Linked DNA regions of Vreelandella piezotolerans. Each later gene encodes a partner of the first gene's protein in a complex. Links are inferred from orthologs where the notes say so. Each region holds a gene or a part of one and is shown in the gene's direction. Other genes may lie near its edges.

Evidence for each region.
Region 2: the proteins of aceF (region 1) and lpdA are in contact, whole or in part, in a crystal structure (PDB 1EBD), measured with the Geobacillus stearothermophilus proteins. The link is inferred for Vreelandella piezotolerans from one-to-one orthologs. Residues at the interface, in WP_033016211.1 of Geobacillus stearothermophilus: Ile130, Ala131, Met132, Pro133, Arg136, Arg140, Glu141, Asn155, Arg157; in WP_049624544.1 of Geobacillus stearothermophilus: Pro340, Ser341, Asp344, Tyr345, Arg403, Asp406, Val408, Glu431, Ala432, Gly433, Asp438.

What each region holds. Positions count from the first base shown.
Region 1 is NZ_CP048602.1:3,090,580-3,100,508, reverse strand. What follows is about bases 4,602-7,586. They hold aceF (pyruvate dehydrogenase complex dihydrolipoyllysine-residue acetyltransferase), read left to right. Parts: upstream 4,602-5,078; coding sequence 5,079-7,094; downstream 7,095-7,586. Other genes in these bases: adk (adenylate kinase), read left to right, coding at 7,357-7,586; aceE (pyruvate dehydrogenase (acetyl-transferring), homodimeric type), read left to right, coding at 4,602-5,020. Also shown: GYM47_RS14210 (GNAT family N-acetyltransferase), read left to right, coding at 1-420; nadC (carboxylating nicotinate-nucleotide diphosphorylase), read right to left, coding at 425-1,279; 1,6-anhydro-N-acetylmuramyl-L-alanine amidase AmpD, read left to right, coding at 1,362-1,937; more of aceE, read left to right, coding at 2,348-4,601; more of adk, read left to right, coding at 7,587-8,010; tRNA (adenosine(37)-N6)-threonylcarbamoyltransferase complex dimerization subunit type 1 TsaB, read left to right, coding at 8,123-8,824; GYM47_RS14175 (class I SAM-dependent methyltransferase), read left to right, coding at 8,821-9,531; GYM47_RS14170 (phospholipase D-like domain-containing protein), read left to right, coding at 9,569-9,929.
Region 2 is NZ_CP048602.1:1,110,362-1,120,155, forward strand. The notes cover bases 419-3,268. They hold lpdA (dihydrolipoyl dehydrogenase), read left to right. Parts: upstream 419-1,048; coding sequence 1,049-2,488; downstream 2,489-3,268. Other genes in these bases: odhB (2-oxoglutarate dehydrogenase complex dihydrolipoyllysine-residue succinyltransferase), read left to right, coding at 419-936; sucC (ADP-forming succinate--CoA ligase subunit beta), read left to right, coding at 2,654-3,268. Outside these bases: more of odhB, read left to right, coding at 1-418; more of sucC, read left to right, coding at 3,269-3,820; sucD (succinate--CoA ligase subunit alpha), read left to right, coding at 3,820-4,692; GYM47_RS05170 (glucosaminyl phosphatidylglycerol flippase), read right to left, coding at 4,758-5,795; GYM47_RS05175 (N-acetylglucosaminyl phosphatidylglycerol synthase), read right to left, coding at 5,773-6,891; GYM47_RS05180 (exoribonuclease II), read right to left, coding at 7,026-8,966; GYM47_RS05185 (Cof-type HAD-IIB family hydrolase), read left to right, coding at 9,147-9,794. UniProt on the Escherichia coli protein: Lipoamide dehydrogenase is a component of the glycine cleavage system as well as of the alpha-ketoacid dehydrogenase complexes.

The sequences.
Region 1 (9,929 bases):
GTCATGCAGGGGGCGGCCACTCACTACGGGTTGGATGAGCGCCGCGCCTGGGCCAACGCGCTACCTCGCGAGGCGAGCGCTTGGGCGGCGCGCCAAGCGCTCTATACCACGCTGGTGGCGGCTTGCGATGGCCGTTGTGTTGGTTTCCTGGAACTCAACATTAGCGCAGGTCGTATCGAAACGCTCTACGTCTGGCCATCGCTGGCGGGGCGAGGGATCGGTACCACGCTACTGATCCACGCCGAGCGCATTCTGCTTGAGAACGGCGTGTCTAGCATAGAGATCGAGGCGAGCCTGGTCCTCTATGAGCGCCTGCTGCGTCGAGGCTTCGACAACCTCGGCGAGCAGTGGGTCGAACGCAGTGGTGAAATGCTGCGTCGTTACCGATTAGTGAAGCGGCTCAGCGCAATAGAAACGTAGCGCGCTAAACGTTGAAGGTTTGGGTGATCCGCATCGACAGGTCGATGGAGGTGACGTCTTTAGTCAGTGCGCCGCTGGAGATGCAGTCGACCCCTGTGTCGGCAATCGCCCTTAGCGTGGCATCCTTTACGTTGCCAGAGGCTTCTAGGGTAGCTCGCCCGCCGTTGATTTCGACGGCCACGTGGAGATCCTCGATGGCGAAGTTGTCCAGCATGACGATATCCGCCCCGGCCGCTAGCGCTTGGTCGAGCTCCTCAAAGGTTTCGACTTCTACCTCTACGGGCAGGTCGCTGGCCACTTTGCGGGCTTGCGCTACGGCCGCCTGAATGCCACCGCAGGCGGCAATGTGGTTCTCCTTGATCAAGAAAGCGTCCCATAGGCCGATGCGGTGATTGTGGCCGCCTCCACAGGTGACCGCGTATTTTTGAGCCAGTCGCAGGCCGGGAAGGGTTTTCCGAGTATCCAACAAGCGTACGCCGGTGCCTTCGAGCAAGTCGACATAGCGTCGCGTCGCACTCGCGGTCGCCGACAGCGTTTGCAGCACGTTGAGCGCGGCGCGTTCGCCAGTGAGCAAGCTACGCGCCGGACCTTCTAATTCGAGAAAGCACTCGTCGGCCGCCAAACGGTCACCGTCGGCGGCTTGCCAACGCAGCGTGACGCGGGCATCCAATCGGCGAAAAATCTCGTCGACCCAGGCAACACCGCAGAGCACGGCGGGCTCCCGGGTCACCACCTTGGCGGTGGCCCACTGGTTCTCAGGAATCAGCTGAGCCGTGATATCGCCCGCTCCTACGTCTTCTGCTAGCAGGCGGGCGGCACAAGCGCGAATCTCTTCAGCAAGAGCAGTTTGATAATCCATAGCGGTGAGGTCTCTGGGCGTCGTCTTCGATGACGGGCATTATAGTGAAAGGGAACGCCAACGTAGAGGAGTGCGTGCGCGCATGAACCAAGAAAACCGGCCGGGGGAGTGGGCCAAGGCGCGGCAGCTGCCATCGCCTAACCAGGACGCACGCCCTCAAAACGAGGTCTCGCTGCTGCTTTTGCACGCCATTAGCCTGCCGCCTGGGCAGTTTTCAGGCGATGCCATCGAGGCGCTGTTCACCAATCGGCTCCATCCAGGCGAGCACCCTTTTTTTGCCGAGATCGCCCATTTGCGGGTGTCGGCACATCTTTTGATTCGCCGCGACGGCGCGTGCGTCCAGTTCGTCGATACCGACCGTCGCGCCTGGCACGCAGGACGCTCGTTGTGGTGGGACCCAGCGCTGAGCGAATGGCGATCCAGGCTCAATGATTTCTCGGTGGGCATCGAGCTCGAAGGCGATGACGTCACCCCGTTTACCCGGGCGCAGTATGCAGCGCTGGTGGAAGCGGTGGGGTGGCTGATGGCCCGCTACCCCAATGTGACGCCGCAGCGTATCACCAGCCACGCCAAGGTGGCGCCGCTGCGTAAGACCGACCCAGGGCCCGCTTTCGACTGGGCGTATTTTCGCCAACAGCTGACACTTGCTACCTTTTAATTAGAGTAAGCCCGTTGGTTAAAAAGCCATGTTAAGTGATTCTTGAGGCAGGTAATAAAACGGTAGTTTAACTACATTTTGGGGGTGTTAGTCGTAGCGACAAAGGTCTTATAAAGCGCTTATGTTGCAGTGCAATAGTTTGTTTTGGATAGCCTTTTACGTTTCACTGGAATTGGCAGCGTGGCGACTTTGCGGTATCTTCGCATATACAAAAGGCTAACCTTCACTCTATACGTGTAGCTTTACTACATCAAGGCGAGCGTAGCTCGTTGAATGTAGAACGAAAACCCCCGTACGATGCAAACGCGTCGTGCCATTGCATGGCCTGTGGTGGCCCAACACCGCAGCCGCCCCAGGCCCGAAGGGTTGGCGGGGCTCATTGTCATTTATCGTCATTCGGAGAGACCTCTATGAGTCTGGAGACAAGAGAAGATCTCGATCCGGTCGAAACCACGGAGTGGCTGGAATCCCTGGAATCGGTACTGGATCGTGAGGGCGAAGATCGTGCCCGCTACCTGATGACCCGCCTGGCGGATCGCCTGCGCCGGGACGGGATGAAGGTGCCCTTCTCGGTGACAACCCCCCACCGTAATACGATTCCGGTTCACCGCGAAGCGCCCATGCCTGGCGATCTGTTCATGGAGCGCCGTATTCGCTCTTTGATCCGTTACAACGCCATTGCACAGGTCATTCGTAACAACCGGGCCAACCCGGGCTTGGGTGGTCACATTGCAAGCTTCATGTCGTCTGCCACGCTATATGATGTGGGGTTCAACCACTTCTTCCGTGCCCCTAAAGGCGATTTCGAAGGCGACTTGATTTACATTCAGGGTCACGTAGCGCCGGGTATCTACGCGCGTTCGTTCCTGGAAGGTCGCCTGACCGAAGAGCAAATGGACAAGTTCCGTCGCGAAGTCGACGGCGACGGCCTCTCTTCTTACCCGCACCCGTGGCTAATGCCGGATTACTGGCAGTTCCCCACGGTGTCCATGGGTCTGGGCCCGATTCAGGCCATCTATCAAGCCCACGTGATGAAGTATCTGCATCACCGTGAGCTGAAAGACATGCACGACCGCAAGATCTGGTGCTTCATGGGCGACGGCGAGTGTGACGAGCCGGAATCCCTGGGCGCGATCTCGTTGGCGGGCCGTGAGAACCTCGATAACCTGATCTTCGTCATCAACTGTAACCTGCAGCGCTTGGACGGCCCGGTACGCGGTAACTCCCGCGTCATGGACGAGTTCGAAGGCGTCTTCCGCGGTGCCGGTTGGAACGTGATCAAGGTCGTTTGGGGGCGTCACTGGGATCCGCTATTCGAGAAGGATAAGAAAGGCATCCTTCAAAAACGCATGGACGAGGCGGTCGACGGCGAGTACCAGAACTACAAGGCGAACGGCGGTGCTTACACCCGTGAGCACTTCTTCGGTAAGTACCCGGAAACCGAAGAAATGGTCAAAGACCTCTCCGACGAAGATATCTGGAAGCTCAACCGTGGCGGTCACGACCCGTTCAAGGTCTACGCGGCCTATCACGAAGCGGTCAATACCTCCAATGGCAAGCCCACCGTCATCCTGGCGCACACCATCAAAGGGTACGGCATGGGCAGCGGCGATGGCGAAGCGGCCAACGAAGCGCACCAGGTCAAGAGCATGGAGTACGAAGCGCTGAAGAAATTCCGCGACCGTTTCGGTATTCCGCTCACCGACGAGCAGCTCAAGGACGTGCCGTATTACAAGCCGGAAGAGGACTCTCCCGAACTCAAGTACATGCACTTGCAGCGCGAGCGTCTTAACGGCTATCTGCCGAGTCGCCGCAGCACGTTCGAGCCGCTGGACATTCCGACCCTGGAAGACAAGACCTTTGCCTCGCAAATGGGCGGCTCCAAAGGGCGCGAAGTGTCTACCACCATGGCGTTCGTGCGTATTCTGAACGGCCTGGTGAAAGATAAGAAGCTGGGCAAACAGGTCGTGCCGATCATTCCGGACGAAGCGCGTACCTTCGGTATGGAAGGTATGTTCCGCCAGCTCGGTATCTACACCTCTGAAGGTCAGAAGTACGAGCCGGTCGATAAGGGCCAGATCATGTACTACCGCGAGGACCAGAAAGGTCAGGTTCTCGAAGAGGGGATTTCCGAAGCAGGCGCGATGTCGGCGTGGATTGCCGCTGCGACCTCCTACAGCAACAACAACGTCACGCTGCTGCCGTTCTACATCTACTACTCGATGTTCGGCTTCCAGCGTATCGGCGACTTGGCCTGGGCCGCAGGCGACTTGCAGGCGCGTGGCTTCATGGTCGGCGGTACCGCTGGGCGTACCACGCTCAACGGTGAAGGCCTGCAGCACCAGGATGGCCACAGCCTGATTCAGGCGTCCACCATCCCTAACTGCCGCAGCTACGACCCGACCTACGGTCATGAGGTGGCGGTCATCGTTCAGGATGGTTTGAAGCGCATGTTCACCGATCAGGAGAACTGCTTCTACTACCTGACCGTGATGAACGAGAACTACGAGCACCCCGAACTCGAGGACGTACCGGCCGACGATATCGTCAAGGGCATGTACCTGCTCAAAGAGACGAAGGGTGACAAAGGTCGCGTTCAGCTGATGGGCTCGGGCACCATTTTGCGCGAAGTGGAAGCCGCCGCCGAACTGCTGGCCAACGACTGGGGCATCGGTGCCGACATCTGGAGCGTGACCAGCTTCAACGAATTGCGTCGTGAAGCGCTGCTGTTGGAGCGTGAAGCGTTCCTCAACCCGGATGCCGAGGCCAACAAGCCCCACGTTACCAAGTGCCTGGAAGGTCGTGATGGTCCGGTGATTGCGTCTACCGACTACATGAAGCTCTACGCGGATCAAGTACGTGCTTGGGTGCCCAGTGATTACACCGTGTTGGGTACCGACGGCTTTGGTCGTTCCGATACCCGCGAGAAGCTGCGCTACTTCTTCGAAGTAGACCGCTACTTCGTCACCGTTGCTGCGCTGCGTGCGCTGGCCGACCGTGGTGAGCTTGATCGCAAGCAGGTTGGCGAAGCGCTGAAGAAGTATGGCATCGATGCCAACAAGCCGAACCCGCTGACCAGCTAAACCGCTGCCCGGCGGACAGATGTCCGCCGGCTCGATCCGATTTGGAAGGAGCGCGACCTTGAGTAGCGAAATCATCAAAGTTCCCGACATCGGTGGGGATACCGATGTCGAAATCATCGAGATTGCGGTGTCAGAAGGCGACGTCATCGAAGCGGAAGACACCCTGATCACTCTGGAATCCGACAAAGCCAGCATGGACGTACCGGCCCCGAAAGGCGGCAAGGTGATCAAAGTGTTGGTCAAAGAGGGCGATAAAGTCTCGGAAGGCGACGATATCGTCGAGCTGGAAGTGGAAGGTGGCGGTGAGAGCGATGCCGAGCCAGAAGCGGAAGCCGACGAAGCGTCGTCGTCAGACGAAGCGCCCGCCAAACAGCAAGAAGACGCCGCTCCGGCGCCGAAGAAAGCCAGCGGTGGCAAGCAGACCGTCGACATCAAGGTGCCTGACCTTGGCGGCTCCGATAACGTCGAAATCATCGAAGTCGCCGTGAGCGAAGGCGATGACGTCAACGCCGAAGACCCGCTGATCACCCTGGAGTCTGACAAGGCCTCCATGGACGTGCCTAGCCCGCACAGCGGTAAGATCGTGTCGCTGACGGTGAAAGAGGGCGATACCGTTTCCGAAGGTGACGTGATTGGCCAGATGGAGATCGCGGGCGAAGGTGACGATACCGACGACGCGGACGCGCCTGAGCAGGCTGACGAGTCTGCCTCCGCTAACCAATCTGCCAACGCCGAAGACGATGCGGCTGACGACGATAGCGGCAGCGGCGAGCCCGAACGCAAAGAGATTCGCGTGCCGGATCTGTCGGGCTCTTCCGACGTGCCGATCATCGAGATTGGTGTTGCCGCCGGTGACGAGGTCGACGTCGAAGATCCGCTGATCACCCTGGAGTCCGATAAAGCCTCCATGGACGTGCCGAGCCCCTTCAAGGGCAAGATTCTGGAGCTCACCGTCAAAGAGGGTGACACCGTTTCTGAAGGCGACGTGATCGGCTATATGGAAGTCGCGGGTGCCAAGAAAGCCGCACCCAAAAAAGCGGCTCCTGAAAAGTCGGATAGCAAGCCGCAGCGCGCGCCCAGCGCCAAGCAGGCGTCTCCGGCGGGTTCCCCCAGTCCCGAAGCGCAAATGGCGTCTCACAAGCCTCGCGACGGCAAGCTGGTGCATGCAGGCCCCGCCGTGCGTATGCTGGCCCGTGAGCTAGGCGTCGATCTGGGCCTCGTGAAGCCCAGCGGCCCGAAAGACCGCGTGCTGAAAGAGGACGTGCAGGCCTACGTCAAACAGGCGATGGCCAATCAGGGTAAAGCCCAGGCCGCCGCTCCTGCGGCCAGCGGTGGAGCAGGCATTCCCGCCGTGCCGGACGTCGACTTCAGCCAGTTTGGTGAAGTGGAAGAGAAGCCGATGGGTCGCCTGCTCAAGATGGGCGCGACGAACCTGCATCGTAGCTGGCTCAACGTGCCCCACGTGACCCAGTTCGACGAAGCCGACATCACCGAGCTCGAGGACTTCCGCAAGGCCATGAAGGCCGAGGCCGAAGCCCAGGGGGCCAAGCTCACGCCGCTGCCCTTCCTGGTCAAGGCGTGTGCCTTTGCACTGCGTAAGTTCCCGCAGTTCAACGTCAGCTTGAAAGGCGACGGCGATACGCTGGTGTGGAAGAAGTACGTCCATATCGGCATCGCGGTGGATACACCGGACGGCCTGATGGTGCCCGTGCTGCGAGACGCCGATAAGAAATCCTTGATCGAGATTGCCAAGGAGATGGCGGAGCTAGGCAAGAAAGCGCAGAGCAAGAAGCTCAAGCGGGAAGAGATGACCGGTGGCTGCTTCACCATTTCGAGCCTGGGCTCGATTGGCGGCACGGCCTTCACACCGATCGTCAACGCCCCCGAGGTCGCGATCTTGGGTGTGTCGAAAGCGCAGATGAAGCCGGTTTGGGATGGCAACGCCTTCCAAGCGCGCTTGATGATGCCGCTATCGCTCTCCTACGATCACCGCGCGATCAACGGGGCAGATGCAGCGCGCTTCACCGCCTTCCTGGCGGACGTGCTCACCGATATCCGTCGCTTACTGCTGTAAGCGGTCGACCGAGCAAGCCACAAGCGGCGCCCTGAGGGGCGCCGCTTGTGTTTATAGCTAGGCCACTTAAACGATAGTTTGATTAAAACAGGGTGACCAAAGTACTAACGCTGGCCACTTTGCTGTTTTTACTCAAAAAAACACAAAATAATCGTGCTCTCAGGCTTTTGGGGAGTTGTGTCGCCTGAACGGCACGGTTATTGTCGATTCATTGATTTCAACGATCACTATCATTCAAGACGATCATTCAAGGAGCAGTGCCATGCGTTTAATCCTGTTGGGTGCCCCCGGCGCGGGGAAGGGGACTCAAGCTCAATTCATCTGTGAGCAGTTCAAGATTCCCCAAATTTCCACCGGGGATATGCTGCGCACCGCCATCAAAGACGGCACCGAGCTGGGCCTGAAGGTCAAAGAGATTATGAACAGCGGGGGACTGGTGTCGGACGACATCATCATCGACCTGGTCAAGGAGCGCATCAGCCAGCCGGACTGTGAGAATGGGTTCTTGTTCGACGGCTTCCCGCGGACCATCCCCCAAGCAGACGCCATGAAAGAGGGCGGCGTCAAACTGGACCACGTGCTGGAAATCGCCGTGCCGGACGAAGAGATCGTCAGTCGCTTGGCGGGTCGCCGCGTGCATCCGGCCTCTGGTCGTGTGTATCACATCGAGCACAATCCGCCCAAAGAAGCGGGTAAAGACGACGTAACCGGCGAATCGCTGATCCAGCGTGAAGACGATCAGGAGTCCACGGTGCGTAATCGCCTGTCGGTCTACCACGACCAAACCGCTCCGCTGGTGGACTACTACCAGCAGTGGGCGAAAGAGGATCCGGCGACTGCACCGCAGTATCACCGCGTCGAAGGCGTAGGCAGTGTGGCAGACATCACCCGCCAGGTGAAAGAAGCGCTCAGCTAAGCGCGCCTCAGTGTTACGTGCCTCGATGGCCCGCAGGTTTCCTGCGGGCCATCGTCGTTTCAGGCGTGCGGCGGTATACTAGAGGCCTATTTTTACGGAGTGCAATACCGCTATGTCGTCGTTATACCTTCTGGCACTGGATGCCTCCTCCAGCGCCTGCTCTGCGGCACTACTCCGCCATACAGGCGGCCAACGTGACTGCCTGGCACGCTTCGAGATGACGCCACGCGCGCACACCAAGCGCTTGATGCCAATGGTGGATGAGCTGCTTGCCGATGCGGGCATTGCCCCACAAGCGTTGAATGCCGTCGCCTTTGGGCGCGGCCCCGGCTCGTTCACCGGCCTGCGCATTGCGGCCGGTGCCGCGCAAGGATTGGCGTTTGGCTTGGACTGCCCATTGCTCGGCGTGTCGACCCTGGAAGCGCTCGCGCTTCAGGCGCATCGGCGTTATCACTTTCGCCATGTGGTCACCGCGCTGGATGCGCGCATGGGCGAAGTGTATGCCGCTACCTGGCACTGCCTGAACGATACCCTAAGCTTACAGAGTGACGAGGTCGTCATCCCGCCCGGTGCATTCCGTTTGCCAGCCGGTGAAACCGATTGGGTGGGCGTGGGCTCGGGCTTTAATCTGTGGGACGAATTTGCCGTCGGCGTGCAGGCCAGCTTGTCGCAACATCTCACGGATCTAGAGCCACGCGCGGAGGAGATGGCGTGGCTGGCCGCGCGCGACTTGGACGCAGGTCTGGGCCAGGCGGCCCATGAGGTACAGCCGGTGTATCTGCGAAATGACGTGGCTTGGAAGAAACCGGCATGAGCCAGGCAGTACCGGAGGTTTTGCTACCACCTGGGCTGACGCTGGGTTACATGGAGGGTCGGCTTGCCCTGGCGGGAGACGAGCGCGAGTACGGCAAACCGCTCAGCGTCGACTTCGTCTCGGGCAAGGCCGCGCACCGTCGTCAGTTCGGTGGCGGCCGTGGACAGCTGGTGGCAAAGGCCTGCGGGCTAGCCAAAGGCGTGACGCCGAGCGTGGTCGATGCCACGGCGGGCCTGGGTCGCGACGCCTTCGTACTGGCCAGCCTCGGGGCGCCGGTACTGATGATCGAGCGGGTCGCGGCCATCGCCGCCTTGCTCAGCGACGGCCTAGCGCGTGCGGCGGCCGCAGAGGACACCGCCGCGATTGCCGCGCGCATGTACTTGCGTCATGGCGATGCCGCCGAGCGGTTGGCGAGGCTGGTGGCGGACGCCGAGTTTACGCCCCAAGTCGTCCACCTGGATCCCATGTTCCCCCATCGCGACAAGTCCGCGCTGGTGAAAAAAGAGATGCGCGTGTTTCGCGAGCTGGCCGGAGACGACGACGATGCTCCTCGCTTGTTGGAAGCCGCGCTCGACGTGGCGACCCACCGGGTGGTAGTGAAACGCCCCCGTAAAGCGCCGCCTATTGCAGGGCCCGCGCCGCAGCACACGTTGGAAGGCAAAACGAGCCGCTACGATCTATATGTCCATCGCTCCCTAAGTCGCTGAGCGTTGATGACACAGCGGAGCCAGAGAAGGAGTCTCTATGCAGCACGAGTGGCGAGAAGGGAACCGGGTGGTGTTGCTGCCGGAAGCGTCGCGCTTTTTACCGGCGATGTTCGACGCGGTGAGCCAAGCGCAGCACTACGTGCTGGTGGAACTCTACTTGATGGAGTCGGGGGAGCTTGCCACCCAAGTCATCGACGCGCTGGCGTCCGCCGCTAGGCGCGGCGTGCAGGTGTTTCTACTCCTGGACGGCTACGGTGCGATGGGGCTGGAGCGACGCGACCGTGAACGCTTGCAGAGCGCTGGCGTAGCCTTGCAGCTGTTCAACCCGATTGGCTTTCACTCGTTGGCCCGCAATCTGAGCCGTGATCACCGTAAGATAGTGGTGGTGGACGGCGAAA
Region 2 (9,794 bases), 2.0 Mb from region 1 along the record:
TCCGGCAGCGACGACGACGGCGCTGACGAGAAAGTCGGCGACAAGATCCTGGCACCGGCGGCACGTAAAATGGTGGCTGAGCACGATCTGGACGTGTCCAAGATCGAAGGTACCGGCAAAGGCGGCCGTATTCTGAAAGAAGACGTTCAGAAAGCCGTCAAAGAGGGCTCGGCAAAGAAAGCGGCTAAGTCCTCTGCACCCGCTAAAGCCGCTGCTGCGCCAGCGGTCGAGGGTGAGCGTGCCGAGAAGCGCGTGCCGATGAGCCGTCTGCGTCAAACCATCGCCAAGCGTTTGGTTCAAGCACAGCAGACCGCTGCCATGCTGACCACGTACAACGAAGTGGACATGGGTGCGGTGATGTCGCTGCGTGCCCAGTACAAAGATACCTTCCTGAAGGCCCACGACACCAAGCTTGGCTTCATGGGCTTCTTCGTAAAAGCCGCCTCCGAAGCTCTCAAGCGCTTCCCGGATGTCAACGCCTCTATCGATGGCACCGATATCGTTTACCATGGTTACCAAGACATCGGTGTTGCCGTATCGACGGATCGTGGTCTCGTGGTGCCAATTCTGCGTGACACTGACAGCATGAAAATTGCCGACGTCGAGAAGACGATCGTCGACTTTGGCAAGCGTGCGCGTGACGGTAAGCTCGGCATCGACGAAATGCAGGGCGGCACCTTCACCATCACTAATGGTGGTATCTTTGGCTCGCTGATGTCGACCCCGATCATCAACCCGCCGCAAACCGCTATCCTGGGGATGCACAAGATCCAGGAACGTCCGATGGCGGTGAACGGTAAGGTCGAAATTCGCCCGATGATGTATCTGGCACTGTCTTACGACCACCGCATGATCGACGGCAAAGACGCGGTACAATTCCTGGTTACGATTAAAGAGCTGCTGGAAGACCCGGCTCGTCTGCTGCTGGACGTATAACGAAGCGCGCTGATCCGCCTTCGCTAGTGTTGAGCACGCTGAGTTAATCGCACACAGCCTCCTACCCGCTGTCATCCACCCGGGAGGAGGCCACCAAGCTAAAGGAGCCAACATGGCTGACAAGTTTGACGTGATCGTTATTGGTGCAGGCCCTGGTGGCTACGTAGCGGCTATCCGCGCTGCGCAGCTGGGTCTGAAAGCCGCCTGTGTTGAAAAATGGATCGGTAAAGAAGGTAACGTCGTTCACGGCGGTACCTGCTTGAATGTCGGTTGTATCCCGTCCAAAGCGCTGCTTGAAGCCTCGCACAAGTTCGTCGAAGCCAAGCACGATTTCGACGACATGGGTATCGAAGCCGGCGACGTGACCATGGACGTCAAGAAGATGATGGCGCGCAAAGACAAGATCGTTAAGAACTTGACCGGCGGCATCTCTGGCCTGTTCAAAGCCAATGGTGTTACGGCCATCGAAGGTACCGGTAAAGTCATCTCTGGCAAGCAAGTCGAAGTCACCGACCTCGACGGCAATACCACGACTTATGACGCCGATAACATCGTCATCGCGGCAGGCTCCGTGCCAGTGGAAATTCCGCCGACCCCGCTGACCGAAGGCCTAATCGTCGATTCCACCGGCGCCCTGGAATTTCAGGAAACGCCGAAGCGTCTTGGCGTCATTGGCGCGGGCGTCATCGGCCTGGAGCTGGGCAGCGTATGGAACCGTCTGGGTTCTGAAGTCACCGTCCTGGAAGCGATGGACTCCTTCCTGCCGATGGTCGACACCGCGATTGCCAAAGAGACCCAGAAACTGCTCAAGAAGCAGGGGCTGGACATCAAACTGGGTGCCCGTGTGACCGGTTCGGAAGCGAACGGTGACGAAGTCGTCGTCAAGTACACCGATGCCAACGGCGAACAAGAGATGACCTTCGACAAGCTGATCGTTTGCGTTGGCCGTCGCCCCTACACCAAAGGCGTGATTGCCGATGGCGTGAGCGTCGAGCTGGACGAGCGTGGTTTCATCTTCGTCGACGACCAGTGCCGTACCAACGTGCCGGGTGTTTACGCCATCGGCGACTGTGTACGCGGCCCGATGTTGGCGCACAAAGCGTCCGAAGAGGGCATCATGGTGGCGGACATCATCGCTGGCCACAAAGCCGAGATGAACTACGACACCATCCCGAACGTGATCTACACCTTCCCGGAAGTGGCGTGGGTCGGTATGACCGAGCAAGATGCCAAGGCCAAAGGCATTGAGGTCAAAACCGGCAGCTTCCCATTCGCCGCCAGCGGCCGTGCCATGGCGAACAATGCCACCGAAGGTAGCGCCAAGATCATTGCCGATGCGGAAACGGATCGTATCCTCGGTATGCACATCGTCGGTCAGCACGCCGGTGAAATGATCGCTCAAGGCGTGATTGCGATGGAATTCGGCTCTAGCGCCGAAGACCTCGCGCTGACCTGCTACGCGCACCCGACCATGTCGGAAGCCGTGCACGAAGCTGCTCTTGCGGTAGAAGGCCATGCGATTCATATGGCGAACCGTAAGAAGCGCAAGTAATTCGCTAAGCAACAACCAAGCGCCACCGTCAGGTGGCGCAACACTTTCAGCCCCGCGCGGTAATGTGCTGGCCACTGAAAGTACGGGGATGGTCAGGGCGGTACAGATACACTGTCACGCCAGCTGATCATCGTTCGAGTCACATGCAACCAATGGCATGAATCGATGAACCTTCACGAGTATCAAGGCAAGCAGCTGTTTGCCGATTATGGTCTGCCAGTGTCCAAAGGCTTTGCCGTGGACACTCCCGAAGAAGCTGTAGAAGCGTGTAAAAAAATCGGCGGCGACATGTGGGTCGTCAAAGCCCAGGTTCACGCTGGCGGCCGCGGTAAAGCGGGCGGCGTCAAGCTGATCAAAGACCCGGCAGAAGCCAAAACCTTCGCCGAGCAGTGGCTGGGCAAGAACCTAGTGACTTACCAGACTGACGAAAAAGGTCAGCCGGTTGCCAAGATTCTGGTAGAGACCTGCACCAACATCGCCGACGAGCTCTACTTGGGCGCGGTCGTTGACCGTACCACTCGTCGCGTCGTGTTCATGGCTTCCACCGAGGGCGGTGTCGAGATCGAAACCGTTGCTGAAGAGACGCCTGAGAAGATCCTCAAAGCGGAAATCGATCCGCTGGTCGGCGCACAGCCCTACCAAGCGCGAGAGCTGGCCTTTGCGTTGGGTCTGGAAGGCGATCAGGTGAAACAGTTCACCAAGATCTTCCTGGGTCTCTCCAAGCTGTTCCACGACAAAGATCTGGCACTGCTCGAGATCAACCCGCTGGTCATCACTGACGAAGGCAACCTGCACTGCTTGGATGCCAAACTGGGGCTCGACAGCAACGCCCTGTACCGTCATCCAGACCTGCAGGCCATGCGCGATCCTTCCCAGGAAGATCAGCGTGAAGCCGACGCGGCGAAGTGGGAACTGAACTATGTTGCCCTCGACGGTAACATCGGTTGCATGGTGAACGGCGCAGGCCTGGCCATGGGCACCATGGATATCGTCAACCTGAGTGGCGGCAAGCCCGCTAACTTCCTGGACGTTGGCGGCGGCGCGACCAAAGAGCGCGTTGCAGAAGCGTTCAAGATCATCCTGTCTGACGACAACGTCAAAGCCGTTCTGGTGAACATCTTCGGCGGTATCGTTCGTTGCGACATGATTGCGGAAGGCATCATCGGTGCCGTCGAGCAAGTGGGCGTCAACGTCCCGGTGGTCGTACGTCTGGAAGGTAACAACGCGGAATTGGGCGCTGAGAAACTGGCGTCTAGCGGTCTGAACATCATCGCTGCTACCAGTCTGACCGACGCGGCTCAGCAGGTTGTCAAAGCAGCGGAGGGCAAGTAATGAGCATCCTGATCGATAAGAACACCAAGGTCATCTGCCAAGGTTTCACCGGTGGCCAGGGCACGTTCCACTCCGAGCAGGCGATTGCCTATGGCACGCAGATGGTCGGTGGTGTCACGCCGGGCAAAGGCGGCCAGACGCACCTGGGCCTGCCCGTTTTCAACACCGTGAAAGAAGCGGTCGAGAAAACCGGTGCAGAGGCCAGCGTGATCTACGTACCGGCACCGTTCTGCAAAGACTCGATCCTTGAAGCTGCAAATGCTGGCATCAAGCTGATCGTGTGCATCACCGAAGGCATCGCGACCCTCGACATGCTCGACGCAAAAGTCAAATGCGACGAGCTGGGCGTACGCCTGATCGGCCCGAACTGCCCGGGTGTGATCACTCCCGGTGAGTGCAAAATCGGTATCATGCCGGGTCACATCCATCAGCCAGGCCGCGTCGGTATCGTGTCTCGCTCTGGTACCCTGACCTATGAAGCCGTTAAGCAGACCACTGATCACGGTTTCGGTCAGTCTACCTGTGTCGGTATCGGCGGCGACCCGATTCCGGGTTCTAACTTCATCGACATCCTGGAGATGTTCGAGAAAGACCCGAAAACCGAAGCAATCGTGATGATCGGCGAAATCGGCGGCACCGCCGAAGAAGAAGCCGCGGCTTACATCAAAGCCAACGTGTCGAAGCCGGTGGTTTCCTACATTGCCGGCGTGACGGCACCTCCTGGCAAGCGTATGGGCCACGCGGGTGCCATCATCTCTGGTGGTAAAGGGACTGCCGATGAAAAATTTGCGGCTCTAGAAGACGCCGGTGTCAAAACCGTTCGTTCTTTGGCGCAAATTGGCGATGCGTTGAAAGAAGTCACCGGCTGGTAAGCCGCGCACTTTTTTCATGACGCTGAAAAGGGCACCCTCGGGTGCCCTTTTTGCGTTCGTGAGGGTCAAGGAAAGCGGTGGGGCGGCTTGCGCTGACGCAGCAGACGCGCGCTGTAGAGCAGTAGCAGCGGCGCGCCGGCGGCGAGGTAAAGGTGGTAGCTAATCAGCCGCCAAACCAGCACAGCGGCAGCGGCCTGCTCCCTGCTCATCAAAGGCAGCAGCAAGCTTCCCACCCCCACTTCAGCCGCTCCCGCGCCGCCAGGCAGAAAGCTGAACTGGCTGGCGGCCATGGCCAGCATCTGAGTCAAAAACGTCCACAGCCAGTCGGCATGCCCGCCGATGCCAATCACTGCTAGGTAAAGCAAGCTGTAGCGCAGTAGCCAGTGCAGGGTCGTCAGCGCCAGCATTGCTGCCAGCGTGCCCTTGGGGAGCGCTAACGTCATACGCAACGCATGGCGGCAGCGTAACAGTCGCCTGACCAGCCAGCGCCGTCGGCTTGGGCGTAGCCAAGCCAGCCACTGACGACGCGACCGTAGCAGCTTGGGTAAATATCCCATGATCAGCGAGACGCCTACGGCTAGCAGCGCCAATCCCAGCAATGAAAGCTGTACCAGGCCCTGGTGCGGCCACTGGGCATCACCGACTACCGACATCGCCACCAAGCCGCTCAGCATCACTAGGAAGAACAGCAGGTCACAGCCCTGGTCGATGAGAAATACGGCGGTGCCTTTCGAGGGTGAAAATCCCCGCTGGGCAAGCAGTAACAGCAGGGTGGCCGGACCGCCGCTGCCGCCTGGCGTCGCGCAGAGCGCGCACTTCGCTGCCAGCTCGATGCCCAGCGCGCCGCGCTGTCCAAGCTGGCCAGCGCGGCCGTTCAGCATCAGGCGTAGCCGGGCGGCGTTCAAGTTCCAGCACAGCGCCGCCATGGCGATCATCAGAACCAGCAAGCCAATGGGGAATTGCGCCACATGGTCGAACGCACGGCTGCCACCGGCCAGTGAGGTGAGCACCAGCGGTGCCACCAGGGCAGCGAGCAGCAACACACCGTGTAGCGGACGAAAACGTAGCAGCCGTTGGGCGTTAGCGGCGGACGGCACGGGCATCGGGCTGTTCGAGTCCGCATAGGTCGATGTAGTGCGTCAGCAGCGAGCCAATCACGCTATCCCAACTGAACTGTCGCTCGACATAGTGGCGCGCATAGCGACCGCTCGCGGCGATGTCGTTGCTAAATAGTGCGGCGCAGGCGTCAGCCATGGCATCTGGGTCCAGCGGCTGGCAGAGCACGCCCGCGCCCAGCGGTACGTTCTCGATCAGCGCACCCGCCCGCGCACCAATGACTGGCAGGCCGCTGGCCATCGCTTCCTGAGCCACTAGCCCAAAGGTTTCGCGGGTGCCGGCATGCAGTAACGCATCGCTACTGGCCAGCGCTCTTGCCACTTCATGGCTGCCGCAGCAGCGGTTCACCACCGTGACATTGCTGGGCACCTGCGTTGGCATGCCCGGCCCCATTAGTAACAGATGATAGTCGCTGCCCAGCGCCCGCATGGTGGCGAGTAAAACGTCGATGTTCTTTTCTCGCGAGAAGCGACCGACGAATATCAGTAGTTTCTTATCGTCAGGTACACCCATGGCTGCACGGAAGCCAGGGTCGCGCCTTGAAGGGTGGAACTGCACTAAATCGACCCCTAACGACTGCACGCGTACGTTGGGTACGCCCCACTCGGTGAGACGGTTGGCCATGGCGTGGCAGGGGGCGAGTACGCTATCGAAGCGCTGGTACAGATCTACCACGTAGCGAACCAGCCGTTGGTGGACGTGTCGTCCAAAACGGTCCCCCATTAAGTTAGGTAAGTCGGAGTGGTAGAAACCCACCACTGGCACACCTAGCCGCTGGCCAGCCTCTAGCGCGGCCCAGGCGGTCACATACGGATCACCTGCTTCGATCAACGTGGGTGAGAGGTCTACCAAGGCTTCTCGCCAAGGACGGCGGCGCAGCGGAAATCGATAACCCTGCCCAAGCGGCAGGTGCAGCGCCGGCAGCGTATGGTGGTCGCCCAAACTATCGCGTTCGGCCCCCGGCACCAGCAGGCTGGTTCGCAGGTTGGGGCTGCGCGAAAGCACGCGATGTTTAGCCTGTAAGTAGGTGCGAACGCCGCCACTTGCCGGGGCGTGGAACATGGTCACATCGGCGATGTGCAAGGTAACCTCCGAGCCACATGAGTGTCATCGACTTACCTTAGGGTAGAAATAAGTCAGTTCTGCGACAACGTCACCGTGCAGCAGAAATAAAAACGCCACGGCAAAGCCGTGGCGCGAACACGTGTTGGCTGCGTTTAGGCAGCAGGTTTGGCGACCAGCGATCGTGTCTCTTCGCGAGCTTCGGTCAGTGAGACACGCAGGCTATCGCCCAGCTTGAAGCGCTCCTCGCCCTCGATCTGAATGCGGCCCTCTTTGTCATCGATGACCACTTTATCGCGGTCACTGTGCATCAAGGGGGCGGGCACGAACGCCGTCGCGCCGTTTTCTATCAGACGAACCCGCATACCGCCACGGTTGATCGCCATGATTTCGGCGTCGAAGGTGTCCTGATTCTGCGCCGCCGGGGTCAGGTAGCGCACGTAAAGCCAATCTTTTACGTCGCGTTCAGCCATACGATTCAGACGGCGGCGCTCGGTGAGCTGCTCGGTGAGCTGCTGGCTGGCTTCTGCCGGAGCCTGCTCGCCCTTGAGCACACGCTTGATCAAGCGGTGGTTGACCATATCGCCGTACTTACGAATCGGCGAGGTCCAGGTGGCGTAGGCGGGCAGCCCCAGCCCAAAATGCGGGCCAGGCTGGGCCGACATGCTGGTGAAGCCCTGGAAACGGCGTAGGCGCGCATCCAACCAAGCGTCGTCGCGGCTCTCAAGCGCACGCTTGAGTTCCTTATAGTGAGCCAGTTCGGTCAAGGCCTGTTGATCGACGACGATTTCCTGAGTGGCGAGGAACTCTTGGGCCGCTTCGGCTTTTTCCGGCTCGAAAGCGCGGTGGACGTTGAAGATGCCGTGGCCGATATGGCTGGCCAGGAAGTCCGCGCAGCAGGCGTTGGCGGCAATCATCGACTCTTCGATCATGCGGTTGGCAATGCGGCGGTCTTCGGTGCGAATGCCCAGCACGTTGCCCGCTTCATCCAGATCGAAGACGTAATCAGGACGATCTTTGAAGACCAGTGCGTGCTCGTTACGCCATGCAGTGCGAGCTTCCGTCAAGGCCTGCAGCGCCTTCAGCTGCTCGGCAATCTCCTCGGCCGGTGCCCAGTCGCCCTGGCCTTCGATCCAGTCGGAGACGCGCTCGTACACCAGCTTCGCGTGGGACGTCACGTTGGCCGCGAAGAAGCGGTAGTCGCCCAGGCTGCCGTCGGCATGAATGGTCAGCGTGCAGGCAAGGGCTGGGCGCTCTTGGCCTTCCCACAGCGAGCACAAGTCGTCCGCCAACTGCTCGGGCAGCATGGTGACGTTCTGGCCCGGCAGGTAGACGGTAAATGCGCGAGTGCGCGCTTCCAGATCGGCGGCGTGGCCCTCTTCCACATAGGCGGTGGGGTCGGCAATGGCCACGCTCAACTGCCAGCCGCCTTCGGGACGGGCCACCACATATAGGGCATCGTCCATGTCTCGCGTCTTTTCGCCGTCGATGGTAAAGAAGGGCTGTGCGGTGAGGTCTTCCCGCGTCAGTCCCTCGTCGCGTAGCGGCCAATCGCTGCCAGCATCCGGGCACTCTTGTTCCAGCGCGTGGCGAGCAAGCGTCACGCGCCAAGGTACGGCAGGGTCGTCGGCTTTGGCCACCAACTCATCGATCTGGGAGAAGAAGCCGCGGTCGTTCTCTTTTAGTGGGTGGCGTACCAAGCGCGCCACGACCCAGTCGCCATCGCCAATGCTATTTTCGTCGAGGCTGTTTTTTATACGTGCTTTCAACACGTTGCGAATCGAAGGGTGGTCCGGCACCACCGCCAGGCGGCCGTCGCGTTTTTGCACACGTGCAACGAAGCGGTCCAAACCGGCTTCGATGAGCTTTTCCGGCTCGACCGACTTCTTATCGCCGTTTTCGTGTATGACGGCTTCCACGCGATCACCGTGCAGTACCTGCTTCATGGCGGGAGGTGGCACGAAATAGGAGTCGCCGCTGTCGGTTTCAAGAAACCCAAAGCCTTTTTCGGTAGCTTTGATCACCCCTTCGGCGCGAGGAGTCGTTTCACGGATCTGTTGCTTGAGCTGGGCAAGCAGGGAGTTGTTTTGAAGCATGTGTTCGATCAGTTGGCGAGAGTAGGGTGCCACTATACGGATTCCCACTGGCCGCGCCAATCGTTGCCCTGGGGGAAGTGGCGGTGGGCACGACAGGTCAATGGCTTACTTACGCTTGGCTGAATCGGTTAAGCTGAGTAGATCGACCGCTAAGGCGACTAACGTACAAGGAGCGCGCTTATGACCCCACGCCTGATCGTTTCCGACCTAGACGGTACGCTGCTGGGCAGCGACCACCGGTTACATGACAGCACCGTCGAGGTGCTGCGTAGGCTGGTACAGCAGGGGCACCATCTGGCGCTGGCCTCCGGCCGCCATTACCACGATATGCGCGTATTCCGTGACGAATTGGGCGTCCCTGCCCACCTGATCAGTACTAATGGGGCGTACACCCATGATCCCGCGGATAGCTTGGTCAGCGCGTCCCATCTCGATCCGGCTCATGCCCGCACGCTGATTCAATTACCCCGACCACCCCAAGTGCGTCTCAGTCTTTACCGCGAGGTAGGCTGGCATGTGGATGCCCACGCGCCACATCTGCTGTCATTACATGCCTCAACGGGCTTTCGCTATGAGGTCGTGCCGCCCGATCAGATGGACGCCAACGGCGTGGGTAAAGTGCTCTATTTAGGCGACCCGGAAGCGCTAGCAGAGCTGGAAGCTCAGGCCCAGGCCGCCCACGGCGATGGGCTGCACATTACCTACTCCACGGTGGACTCGTTAGAGATCATGGCGGGCGGGGTCAACAAAGGCGTGGCATTGGCGGCGCTACTGGAGTCGCTGGGGCTCACCGCCGCCGACTGCTTAGCCTTCGGAGATAACCTCAAC